One region of the Agrobacterium radiobacter genome, then DNA from elsewhere that is predicted to be linked to it. Evidence: riboswitches for the same ligand, from Rfam matches in the RefSeq annotation. Region 1 holds a riboswitch; each other region holds the start of a gene.
What was found. A riboswitch is a leader RNA that binds a small molecule or an ion and turns the genes downstream of it on or off. The one in region 1 is predicted to bind thiamine pyrophosphate.

Region 1 (4,135 bases):
GACCAACGATCTCGATATCGAAACGCTCGATCTTTTGCAGGAAATCGTCGCTGGATTTTCCGGCACGGTCATTCTCGTCAGCCACGACCGCGATTTCCTTGACCGCACCGTCACCTCCACCATCGCCCCGGTCAATCCGGACCAGCCGGATGGACGATGGATCGAATATGCCGGTGGCTATTCGGACATGATGGCGCAGCGCAAGGGTGCTGCGGAAGAAAAACGCAAGGCTGAGAAGCAGGAAAAAGCGAAGGCCGCACCTTCGGCCTCCGCGTCGCAGGATCCTTCAAAGGCCAAGGGCAAGCTTTCCTTCAAGCAGAAATTCGCGCTCGAAAATCTTCCGAAGGAGATGGAAAAGGCGCAAGGCGAAATCGCCAAGCGCGAGGAGCGCATGGCTGATCCTAATCTCTTCACCAAGGATCCGGCCACTTTCAACACGCTGGCGAAGGAAATGACGAAGCTGCGTGAAAAGCTCGAGACCATGGAAGAAGAATGGCTGGAGCTGGAGATGCTGCGCGAGGAACTGGAAGGCTGAAGGCCGCAGGCCCCTCGTTTGATCGCCCCCTCCTTCGGTCTTTGACAGAAAAGCGGAATTGCCGTTCTATGCCGGTTCGTTTGGAGGAGTTGTGAAAATGCGCATGATTTTCGTCAATCTGCCGGTCAAGAATATCGAGAAATCAAGAAGCTTCTTCACGGCTCTCGGTTTCAGCTTCAATCCGGAATATTCTGACGACCGCACGCTCTGCATGATCGTGGAAGAAAACATCTTCGTGATGCTTCTTCAGGAAGGGCGTTTCCGCGATTTCATCAACGGCGACATCGCCGATGCGACGCGCACCACCGAGGTTCTGACGTGTCTCACGGCGGGAAGCCGCGACGAAATCGACCGGATGATCGCAACGGCGCTTGCCTCCGGTGGCAGTGATTGGAAACCCGTGCAGGATCACGGCTTCATGTATGCCGGCAGCTTTCAGGATCCCGACGGGCACGTCTGGGAGCTGGTGCATATGACGGAGCAGGGCTGACGGCGGCCATCTTGCCAAGCAGTGACGACGGGACTACACCATCATCTTGATCTAACGGGGTGTCTTTTGCGCTTGCGTGCAAAAGGCTGAGAGGCTTGCCAACCCGAAGAACCTGATCCGGTTCATACCGGCGGAGGGATTAGACGGCTTCAAGGCAGGCGGCTATTTCCCTTTTTGTTTTGAGGAGATACCCGTGCGCCGTCGTCTTTTCCTGAATTCCCTTGTTGCCGCTTCGCTGTTCCTGCCCGGTCTTGCCGCCGCGCATGACAAGCAAGAATTGACAGTCTATACCTATGAGAGCTTCGTTTCCGAATGGGGTCCCGGTCCCAAGGTAAAAGAAGCTTTCGAGAAGGTCTGCGGTTGCACGGTCAATTTCGTCGGTGTTGCGGATGGTGTGGCGCTTCTTAACCGTCTGAAGCTTGAAGGCGCAGGGTCCAGGGCGGATGTGGTCGTTGGTCTCGACACCAATCTTGTTGCCGAGGCGAAACAGACCGGTCTTTTTGATGTCAGCGGCGTCGATGCGTCGGCCGCCAAGGTGCCGGGCGGTTACAGGGACGATGTTTTCGTGCCTTACGACTACGGGCATTTTGCCGTCATCTATGACACGCAGACGGTGAAGAACCCACCGGCGAGCCTGAAAGAGCTGGTGGAAGGCGACCCCTCGCAGAAGATCGCCATTCAGGACCCGCGCACCTCCACGCCGGGGCTCGGCCTGCTGTTGTGGGTAAAATCGGTCTACGGTGACAAGGCCCCGGAAGCATGGGCAAAGCTCAGGAAGCGCATTCTCACCGTCACGCCGGGCTGGTCGGAATCCTACGGCCTTTTCACCAAGGGGGAGGTGCCGATGGTGCTCTCCTACACCACCTCGCCCGCCTATCATATGGTCGCCGAAAAAACGGATCGTTATCAGGCCGCGGCTTTTTCCGAAGGGCATTATATCCAGATCGAAGTGTCCGGCCTTCTCAAAAACGCGCCGCACAAGGAGCTGGCAAAGCAGTTCCTCGCTTTCACGCTGACATCAGGTTTTCAGGATGCCATTCCGGAAAACAATTGGATGATGCCGGTTGCGGCAACGTCCAATCCCTTGCCGGAGGCTTTTTCCAAACTCGTGGTGCCGCAGAAGACTTTCCTGATGGATCCGGAAGAGGTGGCGAAGAACCGCAAGGCGTGGATCGATGAATGGCTCGCGGCCATGAGCATGAATTGAGGAAGAGGCACGCCCGCACATGATGCTGCGTCGCGATTATCGGCGATCGATCATTTTCGGAACGGCGGCTTTTGCCGCCGTTTTCCTATTCATGGCGCTCGCCGTTGCGGCCCTCCTGTCTTTTGATGCGGGCGCGTCTGCTGCCGGTATCATGGATGCCTATACGCTGCGCATCCTGCGTTTCACGCTTTATCAGGCAACGCTTTCCCCCCTTCTTTCCATTGTTCTTGGCCTGCCGGTGGCGCTGGCGCTTTCCCGGCGACGCGAGTTTCCGGGAAGGATCTGGATCATCAGGCTGATGGCGGTGCCGATGGGTCTGCCTGTCATCGTTGGCGCCTTCGGCATCATCACCATCTGGGGCAGGCAGGGTGTTTTGAATACGGCCCTCGTTTTTGCCGGTGCGGATGAACCTTTCAGCATTTACGGCCTTTCCGGCATCCTTATCGCCCATGTGTTTTTCAATCTGCCGCTTTCGGTCCGGCTGATGCTGGCCGGGCTTGAACGTATTCCAGGCGAATATTGGCGCATGGCGGCAAGCCTCGGCATGGGGCCGGTCTCGGTTTTCCGTTTTATCGAATGGCCGGCGGTCGCGCGTCTCGTTCCCGGCATTGCCGGGCTTATCTTCATGTTGTGCGCCACCAGCTTCACGCTCGTGCTTCTTTTAGGCGGCGGGCCGGCAGCCACGACACTGGAGGTGGCGATCTATCAGGCGCTGCGGTTCGATTTCGATCCGCAGCGGGCGATTGCGCTTTCGGTTTTGCAGATTGCCCTCACCGCAATTCTGCTCGGCCTTCTCGCCTTTTTGCCGTCGCCCGAAGCGGAAATCCCTTCGCTTGGTCGTTCCCTTCGCCGTTTCGACGGCAAGGGCGTCGGCGCCCGTTTGTGGGATGGGGCGGCCATTGTCTTCGCTATTCTGCTGATCGGCCTGCCGCTTGTCGCCATAGCTGTCTCGGGTTTGAGTGCCGATCTGCCGCGTCTTCTGTCTGCGCCGATTTTTCTGCGCGCGGCGGCGACCAGCCTTGCAATCGCCGCGCTTTCCGCAGCCCTTGTCGTGCTCTGCTGCATGGCGATCATCGGCGCGCGCCAGGCGGTAGGCTCCAGACGGCAGGTGGGGCAGCCTCTGCGCTTGCTCTCCGCCATGCTTGGGGCGGGGTCTTCGTTGGTGCTCTTGGTGCCGCCTGTCGTGTTGGGAAGCGGGTGGTTCCTGTTATTGCGGGTTTTCGGTGATGTCAGCTTCTATGCTCCCGTTCTCGTGGCGCTTATCAATATGTTGATGGCTTTGCCGCTTGCCATGCGGGTGCTGGAGCCGGCCTTCACCAGTCATTTTTCACGCACCGGCCGGCTTTCCGCCAGTCTCGGGCTTCAGGGCCTCACGCGGCTGCGGTTTGCCGATCTGCCGGTTCTGTGGCGGTCGCTGGCTATGGCGTTTTCATTCGCCATGGCCCTGTCGCTCGGCGATTTAGGCGCGGTTGCCCTGTTCGGCTCGGAAAATTTCGTCACCCTGCCGTGGCTGGTCTATAGCAATATGGGCAGCTACCGCACCAATGATGCCGCCGGTTATGCCTTCCTTCTCGGCATCGTCTGCCTGCTGCTTGCCGCAGGCGGCGTTTCACGGCAGTCCCAATCAGCAAGGGCGAGCATATGACAGGCGATGATTTTGCCGTTGAACTGGACAAGGTCAGGCTACGGCTTGGAACACAGGATTTCGAACTTGATTGTTCGTTCCCTAAGGGGCAGATAACCGCCGTTGTCGGGGCATCCGGCTCGGGAAAATCCACGCTTCTCAATCTCGTCGCCGGTTTCGAGGAACCGGATTCCGGGCGCGTGATGATCGGCGGGCAGGACATGACCGCGCTTGATCCTTCGGAAAGACCGGTCTCATCAATCTTTCAGGATAATAATC
Region 2 (4,135 bases), 160 kb from region 1:
GGCGCAATATCGGTGGTGAGAGGTCCAAGCGTATAGAAGGGCGCCTCGCCGCAGGTCTTCAGCTGCTTGTCCATATTCTCCTTGATCTTGTGCATCGGCACATGGCCGGGGCCTTCGATCATCACCTGGCAATCCTTAGCCCAGGCGATCTGCGTCAGCTCGCCAAGCGTTTCCAGTTCCGCGAACTGCGCCGCGTCATTGGCGTCGGCAATCGAGCCGGGTCTAAGACCATCGCCCAGCGAGAAGGAAACGTCATAGGCGCGGCAGATGTCGCAAATCTCGTCGAAATGCTCGTAGAGGAAACTTTCCTTGTGGTGATGCAGACACCACTTCGCCATGATCGACCCGCCGCGCGACACGATGCCGGTGACGCGACTGACGGTGAGCGGGATGTAGTGCAGCCGGACGCCGGCATGGATGGTGAAATAGTCCACGCCCTGTTCCGCCTGTTCGATCAGCGTATCGCGGAACACCTCCCAGTTGAGATCCTCGGCAATGCCGTTGACCTTCTCCAGCGCCTGATAAAGCGGCACCGTGCCGATCGGTACCGGCGAATTGCGGATGATCCATTCGCGGATATTGTGGATGTTGCGCCCTGTCGAAAGGTCCATGACGGTATCGGCGCCCCAGCGGATCGCCCAGACCATCTTCTCCACCTCTTCCGCCATGGAGGAGGTGACGGCGGAATTGCCGATATTGGCGTTGATCTTCACCAGAAAATTGCGGCCGATGATCATCGGTTCAAGTTCCGGATGGTTGATGTTGGCGGGAATGATGGCGCGGCCCGACGCCACTTCCTGACGGACGAATTCCGCCGTGACGTAATCAGGGATATGCGCGCCGAAACTCTCGCCGTCACGCGCGAGCTTCTCCTTCGCTGCCTCGCGCCCGAGATTTTCGCGAATGGCGATGAATTCCATTTCCGGCGTGATGATACCTGCCCGCGCATAGGCAAGCTGGGTCACGGCTTTACCTGCCGTGGCTCTGAGCGGCTGGTGGCGCACGGAAAATTCGGGCGTCAGCCGTTCGCCGGTGGCAAAGCCGTTATCCTCCGGCTTGAGGTGCCGGCCATCATAAGCCTCGACATCGCCCCGCGCTACAACCCACTCGTGACGCAGACGCGGCAGACCCTTTTCAATCAGAACGGGATGGGTAGGGTCGGTATAGGGACCGGAGGAATCATAGACCGTCACCGGCGGTTCGCCCGCCGTCGGATGGACGGCGATCTCGCGCATCGGTACGCGGATATGCGGATGTAAAATGCCTGATTTGTGGATTTTCGTGGAGGCGGCATGCGGCCCGGTGGTGACGGAAAGCGGGATATTCTTGGCAGCGATATTCATCTTGAGGCTCCAAAGCTTAACAGTGGAGACCCAGTTCGAGCCGGAATGATGGAAAATACCGAAGTGCCGAAACACGGCGTCATGCGCCCGTCCGACATCAGGTCTTTGCACCGTCCCTACGCCAGTATGAACTGGATCAGGTTCAACGGGTCACTGCGCATGAAAGCAGAATCTCAGCCCCTTGACGGGACACCCCTGGTGAATGACCCCAGCAAAAAACACCATCAGGCATTTGTCAAGGCCGACGATCCATGCTTGGCAAAGGTGCGGGAATGGCGCATGCTGCCGTTAGTTGTAATTAACCTAACGGTTTAGGCGAATATTATCGTTTGCAACGTAACGATAAGCACAAACCATCCTGATGTGAAATTTATGGGAGATACGTCGGAATGAATGCGACTATACGTGAAATACTGGCCAAATTCGGCCAGCTTCCAACCCCCGTCGATACGATTGCAGATGAAGCCGATCTTTACGCGGCGGGGCTTTCTTCCTTCGCATCGGTGCAATTGATGCTCGGCATCGAAGAAGCATTCGATATCGAATTCCCGGACAATCTGCTGAACCGCAAGTCGTTTGCCAGCATCAAGGCCATTGAAGACACCGTTAAGCTCATTCTGGATGGTAAAGAGGCAGCCTGATGAACGTCACCGTAGCGCCGCAGGATGAAACGCTGTCCGCGCGCGCGGGCCGTGTCGCAGCAATTGCCGCCAAACACGCAGATGAGGTGGATGTTACCGGCCGCTTTCCGCAGGAAGCCGTTGATACACTCAGGCAGGAACGCCTGCTCGGCATTCAGGTCCCCGCTTCGCTCGGTGGCGAAGGTACTTCCCTGCAGGAAATCGCCGATATCTGCGCCCGGCTCGGCCAGGCCTGTTCCGCAACCGCGATGATTTTCGCCATGCACCACATCAAGCTGTCCAGCCTTGTGGAACATGGCGAGGCGAGCGCATGGCATGCGGGCTTCATGAGCCGCGTCGCGGCGGAACAGCTGCTGCTCGGCTCAGCCACCACCGAAGGCGGCATCGGCGGCAATCTGCGCAACTCCATCTGCGCAATCGAGGTCGAAGGCGATTTCTGCCGGCTGGAAAAGGACGCCACCGTCATTTCCTATGGCAGCAATGCCGATGCGATCCTCATCACCTCGCGCACCCATAAGGATGCCGCGCCCGCCGATCAGGTGATGACCGTATTCCTGAAAAACCAGTACACGCTCGAAAAAACCCATGTCTGGGATACGCTCGGCATGCGCGGTACCTGTTCGGATGGTTTCCTGTTTCGCGGCGAAGCGCCGGCGGCACAGATCTTCCCGAAGCCTTTCGCGGAAATCGCAGCGCAATCCATGCTTGCAAGCTCGCATCTTCTCTGGAGCGCCGTCTGGTATGGCATCGCGTCGGATGCCGTGCTGCGCGCGCAGTCTTTCGTCAGAGCCGCAGCGCGCAAGTCGCCCGGCACGGCTCCTCCCGGCGCGATCCGCCTTGCGGAGGTTTCCACCAAGCTGCAGGTGGTGAAATCCAACATCATCGCCGGCATCAAGGCTTACGAGGATACCAAGAGCGACCCGGAAAAACTGATGTCGATGGCCTTTGCCGTCGCCATGAACAATGTGAAGATCTGCTCTTCGGAAACCATTCTTGAAATCATTGACCACGCCATGCTGGTCTGCGGCATCATGGGCTACAAGAACGGCACGCCCTACAGCCTCGGCCGGCACCTTCGCGACGCGCATTCTGCCCGTCTGATGATTTCCAACGACCGCATTCTCGGCAATTCCGCCAATCTCCTGCTGGTTCACAAGCAGGACACCAGCCTCTTGGGATAAGACCATGGACATGCAAACATCGTTTCTCGATCGACTGTTCGAAGAAGGCCTGCTGATTGAAACGGGTGTGGACGGTCTTTATGGACGCAGCGGCCAGTTCGAGGACGTGATTGCCGCATTCGAGCGGCTGATCGACCGCACGGGCGGCGCTGATGGCGCCGAAGCGATCCGTTTTCCGCCCGGCATCAACCGCGCCTACTTCGAAAAGAGCGGTTACATGAAGAGCTTCCCGCAGCTCGCCGGCACCGTCCACTCCTTCTGCGGCTGCGAACTCGACCATGTCAGCCTGCTGAAAACCATGGATGAGGGCGGTGACTGGACCAAGGACCAGAAAGCGACAGACATCGTGCTGACGCCGGCGGCCTGCTACCCGCTTTATCCGACGATTGCCAAGCGCGGCGCGCTACCTGCCGGCGGCGGTCTCTATGACATCCAGTCCTATTGCTTCCGCCATGAACCCTCCAAGGATCCGGCCCGCCAGCAGCTTTTCCGCATGCGCGAATATGTTTGCATGGGTACCGAGTCCGACGTCACCGAATTCCGCCAGACCTGGATGGATCGCGGCGTCGAGATGATGAAAGCAGTCGGGCTCGACGTCACCATCGATGTCGCCAACGATCCGTTCTTCGGCCGTGCCGGCAAGATGCTGGCCAACAACCAGCGCGACCAGAACCTGAAATTCGAACTGCTGATCCCGGTCACATCGACGACCAGCCCGACGGCCTGCATGAGCTTCAACTATCACCAGGATGCCTTCGGCCAGAAATGGGGTCTTAACCTCGACAATGGCGATGTCGCCCATACCGCCTGCGTTGGTTTCGGCCTTGAGCGCATCGCGCTCGCGCTGTTTGCGCATCATGGCCTCGACGTGAAGAAATGGCCTGCGAAGGTCGTGGAAACGCTCTGGGGCTGATCATTCATGCGGCAGATTTTTCCCGGTCTCGACCCCCAAAATTATGTGCAGCATCCG
Region 3 (4,135 bases), on a different contig from region 1:
CTGCACCACGGTGTTCATCAGGCAATGCACGCGCGGGCGCGTCTGCCGCACGCGCTCCAGAATTTCGGCGGCCTTTGCCGCTGTTGGATAAGTCGTCGTCATGGCTGCTGCAGCTCCACGGCGATGTCGTCCGCCGCCGGCGCCTGCTTGATCAGCTGCATCTCCTGCATGAAGGCGCCAAAACGGGCATAGCGGGTGCGGTCGAGTGCGGCCGGGCGCTTGGCGAAACGCGGCAGCGTGTCGAAGAAGGCCTGCTTATTCAGCGCGTCGTCAAGGTTTGGATAGGCCTTGATGAAAAGCTGCCAGGCTTCCTGTGGGTGGTTGGTGATGAAGATCGCGGCCTGTTCCACGGCGGAGAGGAAACGCGGCAGGCGGCTGTCTTTTACGAGATCGCGATGGGTGACGAAGATCAGCTCGTCATAGGCCGGAACGCCATGTTCCTCGGGAAAGAAGGAGCGGCCCTCATGTCCCTCGAGCTTCATCTGCGTCAGCTCGAAATTGCGGAAACCGCCAAGCGTGGCATCCACCTTGCCGGCGATCAGCGACGGCGAGAGCGAAAAATTGACGTTGATGAGTTCGACATCATCCTTCGTCAGCCCGTCCTTTTCCAGCATGCGCTTCAGCATGGCATCTTCGAAGCCGGATACGGAAAAGCCGACCTTTTTGCCCTTCAGATCCTTCATGCTCTTGATCGGCCCATCGGCGAGAACGGTGACGGTATTGAGGGGCGTTTCGACCAGCGTGCCGAAACGCACGAGTGGCAGGCCGGCGTCGTGGTCGAGATAGAGGTTCGGCTGGTAATGCACGCCGATATCGGCCTGTTTTGCCGAGACGAGACGCGGCACGGCGGAGGGGTCTGCGGGCGGAACCAGTTCCACCTCCAGCCCGGCATCGGCAAACAGGCCGCGTTCTTTTGCAATCACCATCGGCGCGTGATCCGGATTCACGAACCATTCGAGCAAAACGGTGAGCTTGTCGGCCGCCTGGGATTGCATGGGCGCAAGCACGCTTGCAGCCGCGACGACGAAGGAAAGAAGAGTTCGTTTCATGGTGCCGAAAGTCTCCGCAAATATCTGAAAGGAGTGGTGTGTTCTGTTTCTTTGGCCCAGGGGGCGAGATGTGCTGTCGAGAGATCGACGATAAGCCGCAGCAGCACCGCCATGACCGCGAGAACGGCCATGGCGGCGAACATGGTGTCGGTCTGCATCCGGGCATTGGACTGGATCATCACAAATCCGAGCCCTGCGGATGCGCCCACCCATTCGCCGATGACGGCGCCCAGCGGGGCTAGCGGCGCCGCCACTCTCAAGCCCGAGATCAGCGACGGGAGCGCCAGCGGCACACGCAACCGGGTGAGGACCTGCCAGTGGCTCGCCTTTGTCAGCGAAGCGGCGTCGAGGATGGCGCGCTCCGTGCGGTTGAGGCCGTCAGTGAAGGAGGACGCGACCGGAAAGAAGATGATGATCGCCGTCATGACTACTTTCGAGGCCATGCCGAAACCGAACCAGAGGACGAGAATGGGGGCGAGCACGAACACCGGAAAGGCCTGCAACACCAGAACCATGGGCCAGACGAGGCGGCCGAGGCGCGGAATGGCGGCAATGGTGAAGGCGACGAGAATGCCGGCGGTGATTCCCGCCGCAAGCCCGAGCGCCATTTCGCTGAGCGTCACCAGAGCCTGTCCGAACAGGAAGCCGGGCTGGCGCAGAAAAGCGCCGGCAACATCGGCGGGCGATGGCAGGATATAGCGGGGTGGCGAAAACAGCCACGTTCCCGCCTGCCAGAAAACCAGCAGAAGACCGACACCGTTCAGCGCATGGATGGCACGCATGGGCCGGACCTCAGACGCAGACGCACCATGTGCGAAGGGCGGAACGTTTCAGCATCATCATTCGTCTCCAGATGTGACAATCACGGAGATCAGGGCAAAGCGGAGAAGAGAAAGGGTAGCGCCCCTTGGGCGCGACAGTTCCGTTCCTACGCCGGCATGACCCGGATCAGGTTCAAGGGTCCGGCTCAACGCCATCTCAGCACCGTCTGGTGCTCCCCTCGGAAGAGTTTGTTTTGTAAGTCAAGTTTCATAAATGTCAACGTCCCGCCGCCGATCCGTCGTCAGGCGCGATCGCGGGTACCCGTATCCATCTGCGTATTAGTTATTGAGGAAATTAGATTTATCGAAAATTAGTTATCTCTTGAAACTGCCTTTCAATATTGTACGACTAACTTGACCCCGGGAAAGATGATTGGGGGCGAATTTGAAGAGCTTCTGGCAGGATAAATCGGGAAATTTCGGCATTCTCAGCGCCTTGTTGATGGTGCCGCTGATTGGCGCCGCCGGCGTGGCCCTTGATGTGACGCACGGCATGGCCGTCAAATCAGACCTGCAGATGGCGGCGGATGCCGCGGCCCTCGCGGTGGTTGCCGATACGTCGGCGAGCGTTCACAAGGCAAAGGAAATGTCGAGTGACGGCGTCATTACGCTTGGCGGCGATGAGGCTTCCGCATTCTTCGAAAGCAATGAGAGGGCCAATCCCGACTACAAGCTCCTGTCTCTCGACGTGTCGGTGATCAAGCGCGGTAACGCCATCGAATCGTCGGTCAGCTTCAAGGCATCCATCGGCACGACGCTTTCACGGGTCCTCGGAGAGGATCTCATCACTGTTTCGGGCAAGGCGACCGCCAAATACGAGACGGAAACATTCAGCGACTTCTATGTGCTTCTGGACAACACTCCTTCGATGGGCGTTGGCGCCACGCCGGCCGATGTCGCCACCATGGTTGCGAATACGAGCGACAAATGCGCTTTCGCCTGTCACATCGTGACAAACGGGGTGGTGGACAAGAACAGCTATTATTACAAGGCCAAAAGCCTCGGAGTGACGACGCGCATCAATGTGGTCGCAAAGGCCACGGCGAGCCTTATGGACACGGCGAAGTCCAACCGCAAAAGCAGCAATCAATATCGCATGGCGGTCTACACTTTCGGAGAGAAAGCCGAAGATACGAAGCTGCTCGAGGTCGTTCCCTTGACGTCGGATCTGGCGACCGCGAAGAAGAAAGCCGGTGAAGTCGACCTGATGTCGATCCCAAAGCAGGGATTTAACAACGACCAGCAGACGGATTTCGACCGGGCACTCACTCAGATCGGCGACAAGATCGGCAATTCTGGCACCGGGGCGAGTTCGGCCAGCCCCGAGAAGATTATCTTCTTCGTTTCAGACGGTGTCGGCGATAGCTACAAGCCATCCAGCTGCACCAAAAAGACGACCAGCGGCCGCTGTCAGGAGCCGATCGATATCAAATATTGCACGAAGCTGAAGGAAAAGGGCTTCCGGATCGCCGTGCTCTACACCACCTATCTGCCGCTGCCGACCAATGACTGGTACAATAGCTGGATCGCGCCCTTTCAGCCGGAAATCGGCGCACGCATGCAGCAATGTGCTTCTCCGGGACTGTTCTTCGAAGTCAGCCCGTCGCAGGGCATCAGCGACGCGATGACCGCCCTCTTTAAAAAGGCCATCACATCACCCCGCCTGACGGGGTGATGGAGAACGAACCCGCTATCGTTCAGCCGATGGTGCGAAGTTTTTCAAACAGCTGCCGCTGGCTGCTATCGGCACGGTAGAATATCGCCGGCTCGCCGAGCGGCGCTTCGACGGTAATGTCTCGCCCGCCGCGATAATGCATGTCGCTCCAAAGATGCACCCATTCGCCGTCGCCCGGAAGATAGAGCGAACGTTGCGTTTCTCCGGCTTTCCAGACCGGTGCGACAAGCATGTCCGCCCCGTAGAGGTAGCAGTCCTGAATGGCGTAGGTCTGCCGGTCATCCTCATAATGCAGGAAGAGGGGGCGTTGCACCGGCAGGCCCGACTCTGCAGCCTCGGCGGAGAGCGACTTCAGATAGGGGGCGAGCGCGACATAGATGGATGTCATACGGGCGAAATGGGCAAGAACCGTTTCATCCTGATCGATCTGCAGATTGTCGCGCGGCCTGTTGCCCTCATGGGTGCGCATGACCGGCGTGAAGGCGGCCATTTCCGTCCAGCGCATGATGAGTTCAGCGGTCCTGACATTGCCGAACAGGCTGGTATAACCGCCGATGTCGGAGTGGTGATAGGCATTGCCCATGAGGCCG
Region 4 (4,135 bases), on a different contig from region 1:
AACTGCAATGTCTCCTTTGGGCGCTTCTGCGCCATGACGACGCCGGCCCAAACCGTTCACTGGCCGCCGCAAAAGTGTGGCTTCGGGTGACTATGGATAGACGCCGTACAGATTCAAATAGTGCAACAAGTCTGGCGTCAGCGGAAGCTTGGAAAGCTCGTCATTCCTGAACCAGCCAATGGCTGCGGCATCGTCCCCGGCGGACGCTTCGCCAGAGATTTTTTCGGCCAGGAAGTCGTGAATTTCATAGATGCCCCCTTTGCCGTCCGGGACATGCAGTTTTCCCAGCTCATTGACGATCCTGATCACCAGTCCTGTTTCCTCGAAGACTTCACGGATCACGGCCAGCTCCAATGTTTCCCCCGGATCGACGCGCCCGCCGGGCAGGGTCCAGCATCCCTTATCTGGCGGGTTGGCCCGCTGAACCAAAAGGATGCGCTTCTGCCCATCTAGAATTACGCCGCTGGCTGCTAAAATAGGCGTCTGATCCACCATTCATCACTCCTGGCAAGATTGGTTGCAGTCATGTCGTTACGATCGAGCTGCGCTTCTCGGCGAGCGCAGCGAGGACCGAAGCCAACAGCGCGAGGGCGGTAGACAGAAGCATGATGGAGAACAGCGCGAAGGGCGCGTTGCCTTCCGTCAGCACGGCGCCCGTGATTGAGGACAGGGTGGCTCCACCTGCAAGCGTAATCGCGCCGGCCAGTCCGGCTGCACTGCCAGCAAGGTTAGGTCGTACGGAGAGAGCACCGGCGTTGGCACTTGGCATGGTCAAGCCATTGCCAACGCCAACCAAAATGCAAGGGCCCAGCAACGCGATCACATTCCTTACGTCATTGAAAAGCAGGGTCAGGCAAATCACCGGAGCGCCGCAAGCAATGATCCGCCCAATGATCATCATGGTCGTGAGTCGATATCGGCCGGCATAACGTCCAGAGAAGAAGCTGCCAAAAACAAAGCCAGCTGTAATGCTGCCGATGAAGAGACCAAGCGCAGCCGACGAGACGTTGAATATCGTAGCGACAAAAGGAGCCCCGGCGAGAAATGCGTAGACCGTGCCGACGGAAAACCCCATGCACAGTGCATAGGCCCAAAAGCGCAATGCGCGAAAGAGCTCTGGGTACGCGCGAAACTGCTGCGCTATGGAGCCAGAGCGGGTTCTGTTCGTCTCACCGAGTTGGAACCAACACAAGGTCAACATTACGGTACCCGCGAAGGCGAGGCCCCAGAAAATAGCCCGCCAGCCCAAGGCCTCATCCGCCAAACCGCCAAGCGCCGGGCCAATCATCGGTGCCAGCGCCCAGATCATCGCGGCATAGCCGATGCGGCTTGCTGTCTGCTCCTTGCCAGCGGTGTCCCTGATAATCGCCATCGAAGTCGGATAGCAGGAGGTGATCGCCGCCTGAAGCGAACGGAAGGCAAGAAAAGCCCAGATATTGGATGCAATAGCACAACCGATGGATCCGACCGTGAAGAATACGAGGCTGAGGAGGACGATCGGCCGACGCCCGAACCGATCGGACATCGGCCCCATGATCAGTTCCAGAATCACGGCGACAGCTGCGTAGCCCGCCAGAGACAGGCTCACGAGAGCATAATCGGTTTGGAAATCTCTTGCGATGTGCGCCATCGACGGCAGGAAGATGTTCAATGGTAGCACCGAAAGGGCGCATAGAAGGGTCAACGTAACAAGCTTAGGCGGACGTTGTGCGCTCAGTCGTGCAAGTTGGCTATGTAATGTCATTGCGGCCCCTTTTACGAGGCCGGCAAAAGAGAGAGGCGTCTGACCCGTCCCTTCGCCGGCATGATCCGGATCAGGTTCAAAGGGTCACTGCGCTGCGTTCGCCCAACAGTATCTCAGCCCTTTGACAGGGCACCCCTCGGTACTGATGAGACTAGCCTAAACTTTGAAGGATGCACATGGGGTTTGGGTTTGAAATCTGTCGCAGCGAACCTGATCGCGGCGAGGTCCGATTGCTTAGGCATCCGTGACCGCTTCTGGCGCGAAGGGAAGGACTGCCGACGGCCCAAACTGATCATCTGCCCCCGGCGAAATGGTTGTGAATCCTGAATTTGGCGGCCTCTCGTCCGATGCCAGTGGTTCGGCAAAGTTTGCGGTATGGTGGAGAGGTGATTCAGATTGCGCGGGGAGCCAAGATGTCCGCAGATATCATCGTCGAACTTTCTTTGTTTGTTGAACATGGGCGGGAGAGAGAGGCCGCTAATTTCTATGCCGCCGCCTTTGGTGCGCAGGAAGAGAACACTAATGACATCGATGGCGCTCTGGCCGCTGTCGAAATGCGGTTCGGGAACCTGCCTGTGTGGGTCGCCGGCTCTAATCCCAATCGCGAAAAGTCTCCATCCTACGGTGGCCCTTTCTTTCCGAAAGAACCAGGGGCGGTCAGCACGATTTTCCAGCTCAAGGTTGGCAACATTGAAGGTGTAATGCAGCGCGCCCTTTCAGCCGGAGCTGTGATCCGAGACGAAATCCAGACTGACGTGATAGGCCGCCGCGTGGCCTCGATCTTCGATCCGTTCGCCACATTTGGGCGCTCGTGGAGCGTAAGGCCGAGGGCATGTCACTCGCAGCTTAAATCTGTCGCAAATGTCTGTCGCGAAACTTCGACTTTTGAGAGCGAGTTTCGCGACGAAAATTCCCTTTACTTTTCAGGGCTGGAGGATTTGGTTGATATGTTAGGATATTTGCGACGCATCTTGCGTTAGGAGCAGCCGGCGGAACAGGTCCGTTCGATCACATAATGAAGCCGCTCTTGCACCTTCTGTTATTGGGAGCCTGCGACCACCGGCTGCACACAGATGTTGATCAAACCCGATACTCTAAGCGAGAGACAGCGCCCGCTTGACCTCGTCCAGCGGAATCGTTCCGGGCCGCAGTTTTTCTCGTACCATGCGGGCAGCGAGTTCGCAGAACCAGGTATTGGCAGGTGTGGGGACACCATGCAGCCGCCCCAGTAGAACGACTTCACCGTTGAGATAATCGGTCTCGATAGATCCCGTGGAGCGGGCAAGGCTTTGCATGGAGGAGCTCCCCGCACGGCTGAAACCTGCGATCGATGCCATCTTCATAAGCCTTCCACGGTTGGGATCGGTTTCACCGACGCTCTGCCATTGCACGCCCGAAGCGGCGAAAACCACCTCTGCCTCTTCGCGGAGAAGGTCGACGATTGGCGCGATATCGCCTTGGTCGGCGCATGCGGCCTCGACGATGTTGTGAAGGTTTAAGAGCAGCTTTCCATATTTGTTCTTCATCACGTCCGGAACCACAAAGGCTGGCAGGCCTGACGCCGTGAGCGCCTGCGCGACGGCTTCATCGACACTGTCGAAACCTTGCGGATACCGGCCAAGATAGAAATAGCCGGAGTGAGGTGATCCGAAGGCGAGGATCTCGCCGGGCGTGACATAGTCCGCCGGCAGTATGACGCTCACGCCATGTACATTGGCAAAACGCCGCAAAGCGGTGCGTTCGTTCTCGACACCGTTCTGGAAGCAGAAGATCGACTGGTCCTGAAGGCCAGCCGCCGCGAGTTGCTCGATCACTGCACCCATGTGTTGGGTCTTCGTACAGACCAGCACCACATCGTCAGGAAGAAGCGCGATCGCGCTCGGCGATTCCACGCATTCGAAGTGACAGGTCTCGGTTCCCCTGGGAGTCCGCAATGTCAGCCCCTTCGCTTTGATCGCCTTTAGCTGCTCGCCGCGCGCGATCCCGATGACCTTCTGACTTGCCGAAGCAAGCGAGACCGCAATCGTGCCGCCGATGGCACCCACACCATGAATTATGAAGCGCATTTTCAAACACCTTGTGCAAGCGATCCGGACAGGCCCGGTTCCATCTTGAAATTTTAAAAGACTTGGGCCGAAGACAACGAACGTCCAGATAATATTTGCGATTCCGGCCGCATTAAAGATCGACGGCGCTTCGCCAGACCAACCCTTCGATTGTTTCGTTAGCGGAGGTTATTCACGCCCAACCCAGCGTTCATAGCCGAGTTCTCCGATCCGCCATAGCACATAACCCCACACGATATTGTTCCCGGACCCGCTAAGGACGGGAATATAAGCCGTGGTCGATGACGCCAAGTCGATAGCCTAGCGACGCGGGCCTTACCGCATC

Region 2: another riboswitch for thiamine pyrophosphate. It lies ahead of thiC (phosphomethylpyrimidine synthase ThiC); the one in region 1 lies ahead of thiB (thiamine ABC transporter substrate binding subunit).
Region 3: another riboswitch for thiamine pyrophosphate. It lies ahead of MRBLRC7O_RS15755 (ABC transporter permease); the one in region 1 lies ahead of thiB (thiamine ABC transporter substrate binding subunit).
Region 4: another riboswitch for thiamine pyrophosphate. It lies ahead of MRBLRC7O_RS24460 (multidrug effflux MFS transporter); the one in region 1 lies ahead of thiB (thiamine ABC transporter substrate binding subunit).

The regions. Positions count from the first base shown of each region.
Region 1 covers NZ_JBEGHX010000001.1:2,382,265-2,386,399, reverse strand. Annotated here, with positions in the region: gene MRBLRC7O_RS11840 (ABC-F family ATP-binding cassette domain-containing protein) at 1-535, shown strand, start outside; gene MRBLRC7O_RS11835 (VOC family protein) at 633-1,025, shown strand; TPP riboswitch at 1,071-1,181, shown strand; gene thiB (thiamine ABC transporter substrate binding subunit) at 1,219-2,232, shown strand; gene thiP (thiamine/thiamine pyrophosphate ABC transporter permease ThiP) at 2,252-3,877, shown strand; gene MRBLRC7O_RS11820 (thiamine ABC transporter ATP-binding protein) at 3,874-4,135, shown strand, end outside.
Region 2 covers NZ_JBEGHX010000001.1:2,223,876-2,228,010, forward strand. Annotated here, with positions in the region: gene thiC (phosphomethylpyrimidine synthase ThiC) at 1-1,343, opposite strand, end outside; TPP riboswitch at 1,439-1,550, opposite strand; gene MRBLRC7O_RS11115 (acyl carrier protein) at 1,733-1,984, shown strand; gene MRBLRC7O_RS11120 (acyl-CoA dehydrogenase family protein) at 1,984-3,165, shown strand; gene MRBLRC7O_RS11125 (amino acid--[acyl-carrier-protein] ligase) at 3,170-4,078, shown strand; gene MRBLRC7O_RS11130 (DUF1839 family protein) at 4,085-4,135, shown strand, end outside.
Region 3 covers NZ_JBEGHX010000002.1:388,604-392,738, reverse strand. Annotated here, with positions in the region: gene MRBLRC7O_RS15765 (hydroxyethylthiazole kinase) at 1-102, opposite strand, end outside; gene MRBLRC7O_RS15760 (ABC transporter substrate-binding protein) at 99-1,049, opposite strand; gene MRBLRC7O_RS15755 (ABC transporter permease) at 1,046-1,831, opposite strand; TPP riboswitch at 1,958-2,060, opposite strand; gene MRBLRC7O_RS15750 (TadE/TadG family type IV pilus assembly protein) at 2,256-3,545, shown strand; gene MRBLRC7O_RS15745 (alpha-glucosidase) at 3,568-4,135, opposite strand, start outside.
Region 4 covers NZ_JBEGHX010000003.1:184,537-188,671, forward strand. Annotated here, with positions in the region: gene MRBLRC7O_RS24455 (NUDIX hydrolase) at 91-495, opposite strand; gene MRBLRC7O_RS24460 (multidrug effflux MFS transporter) at 524-1,744, opposite strand; TPP riboswitch at 1,775-1,891, opposite strand; gene MRBLRC7O_RS24465 (VOC family protein) at 2,158-2,724, shown strand; gene MRBLRC7O_RS24470 (ketopantoate reductase family protein) at 2,839-3,810, opposite strand.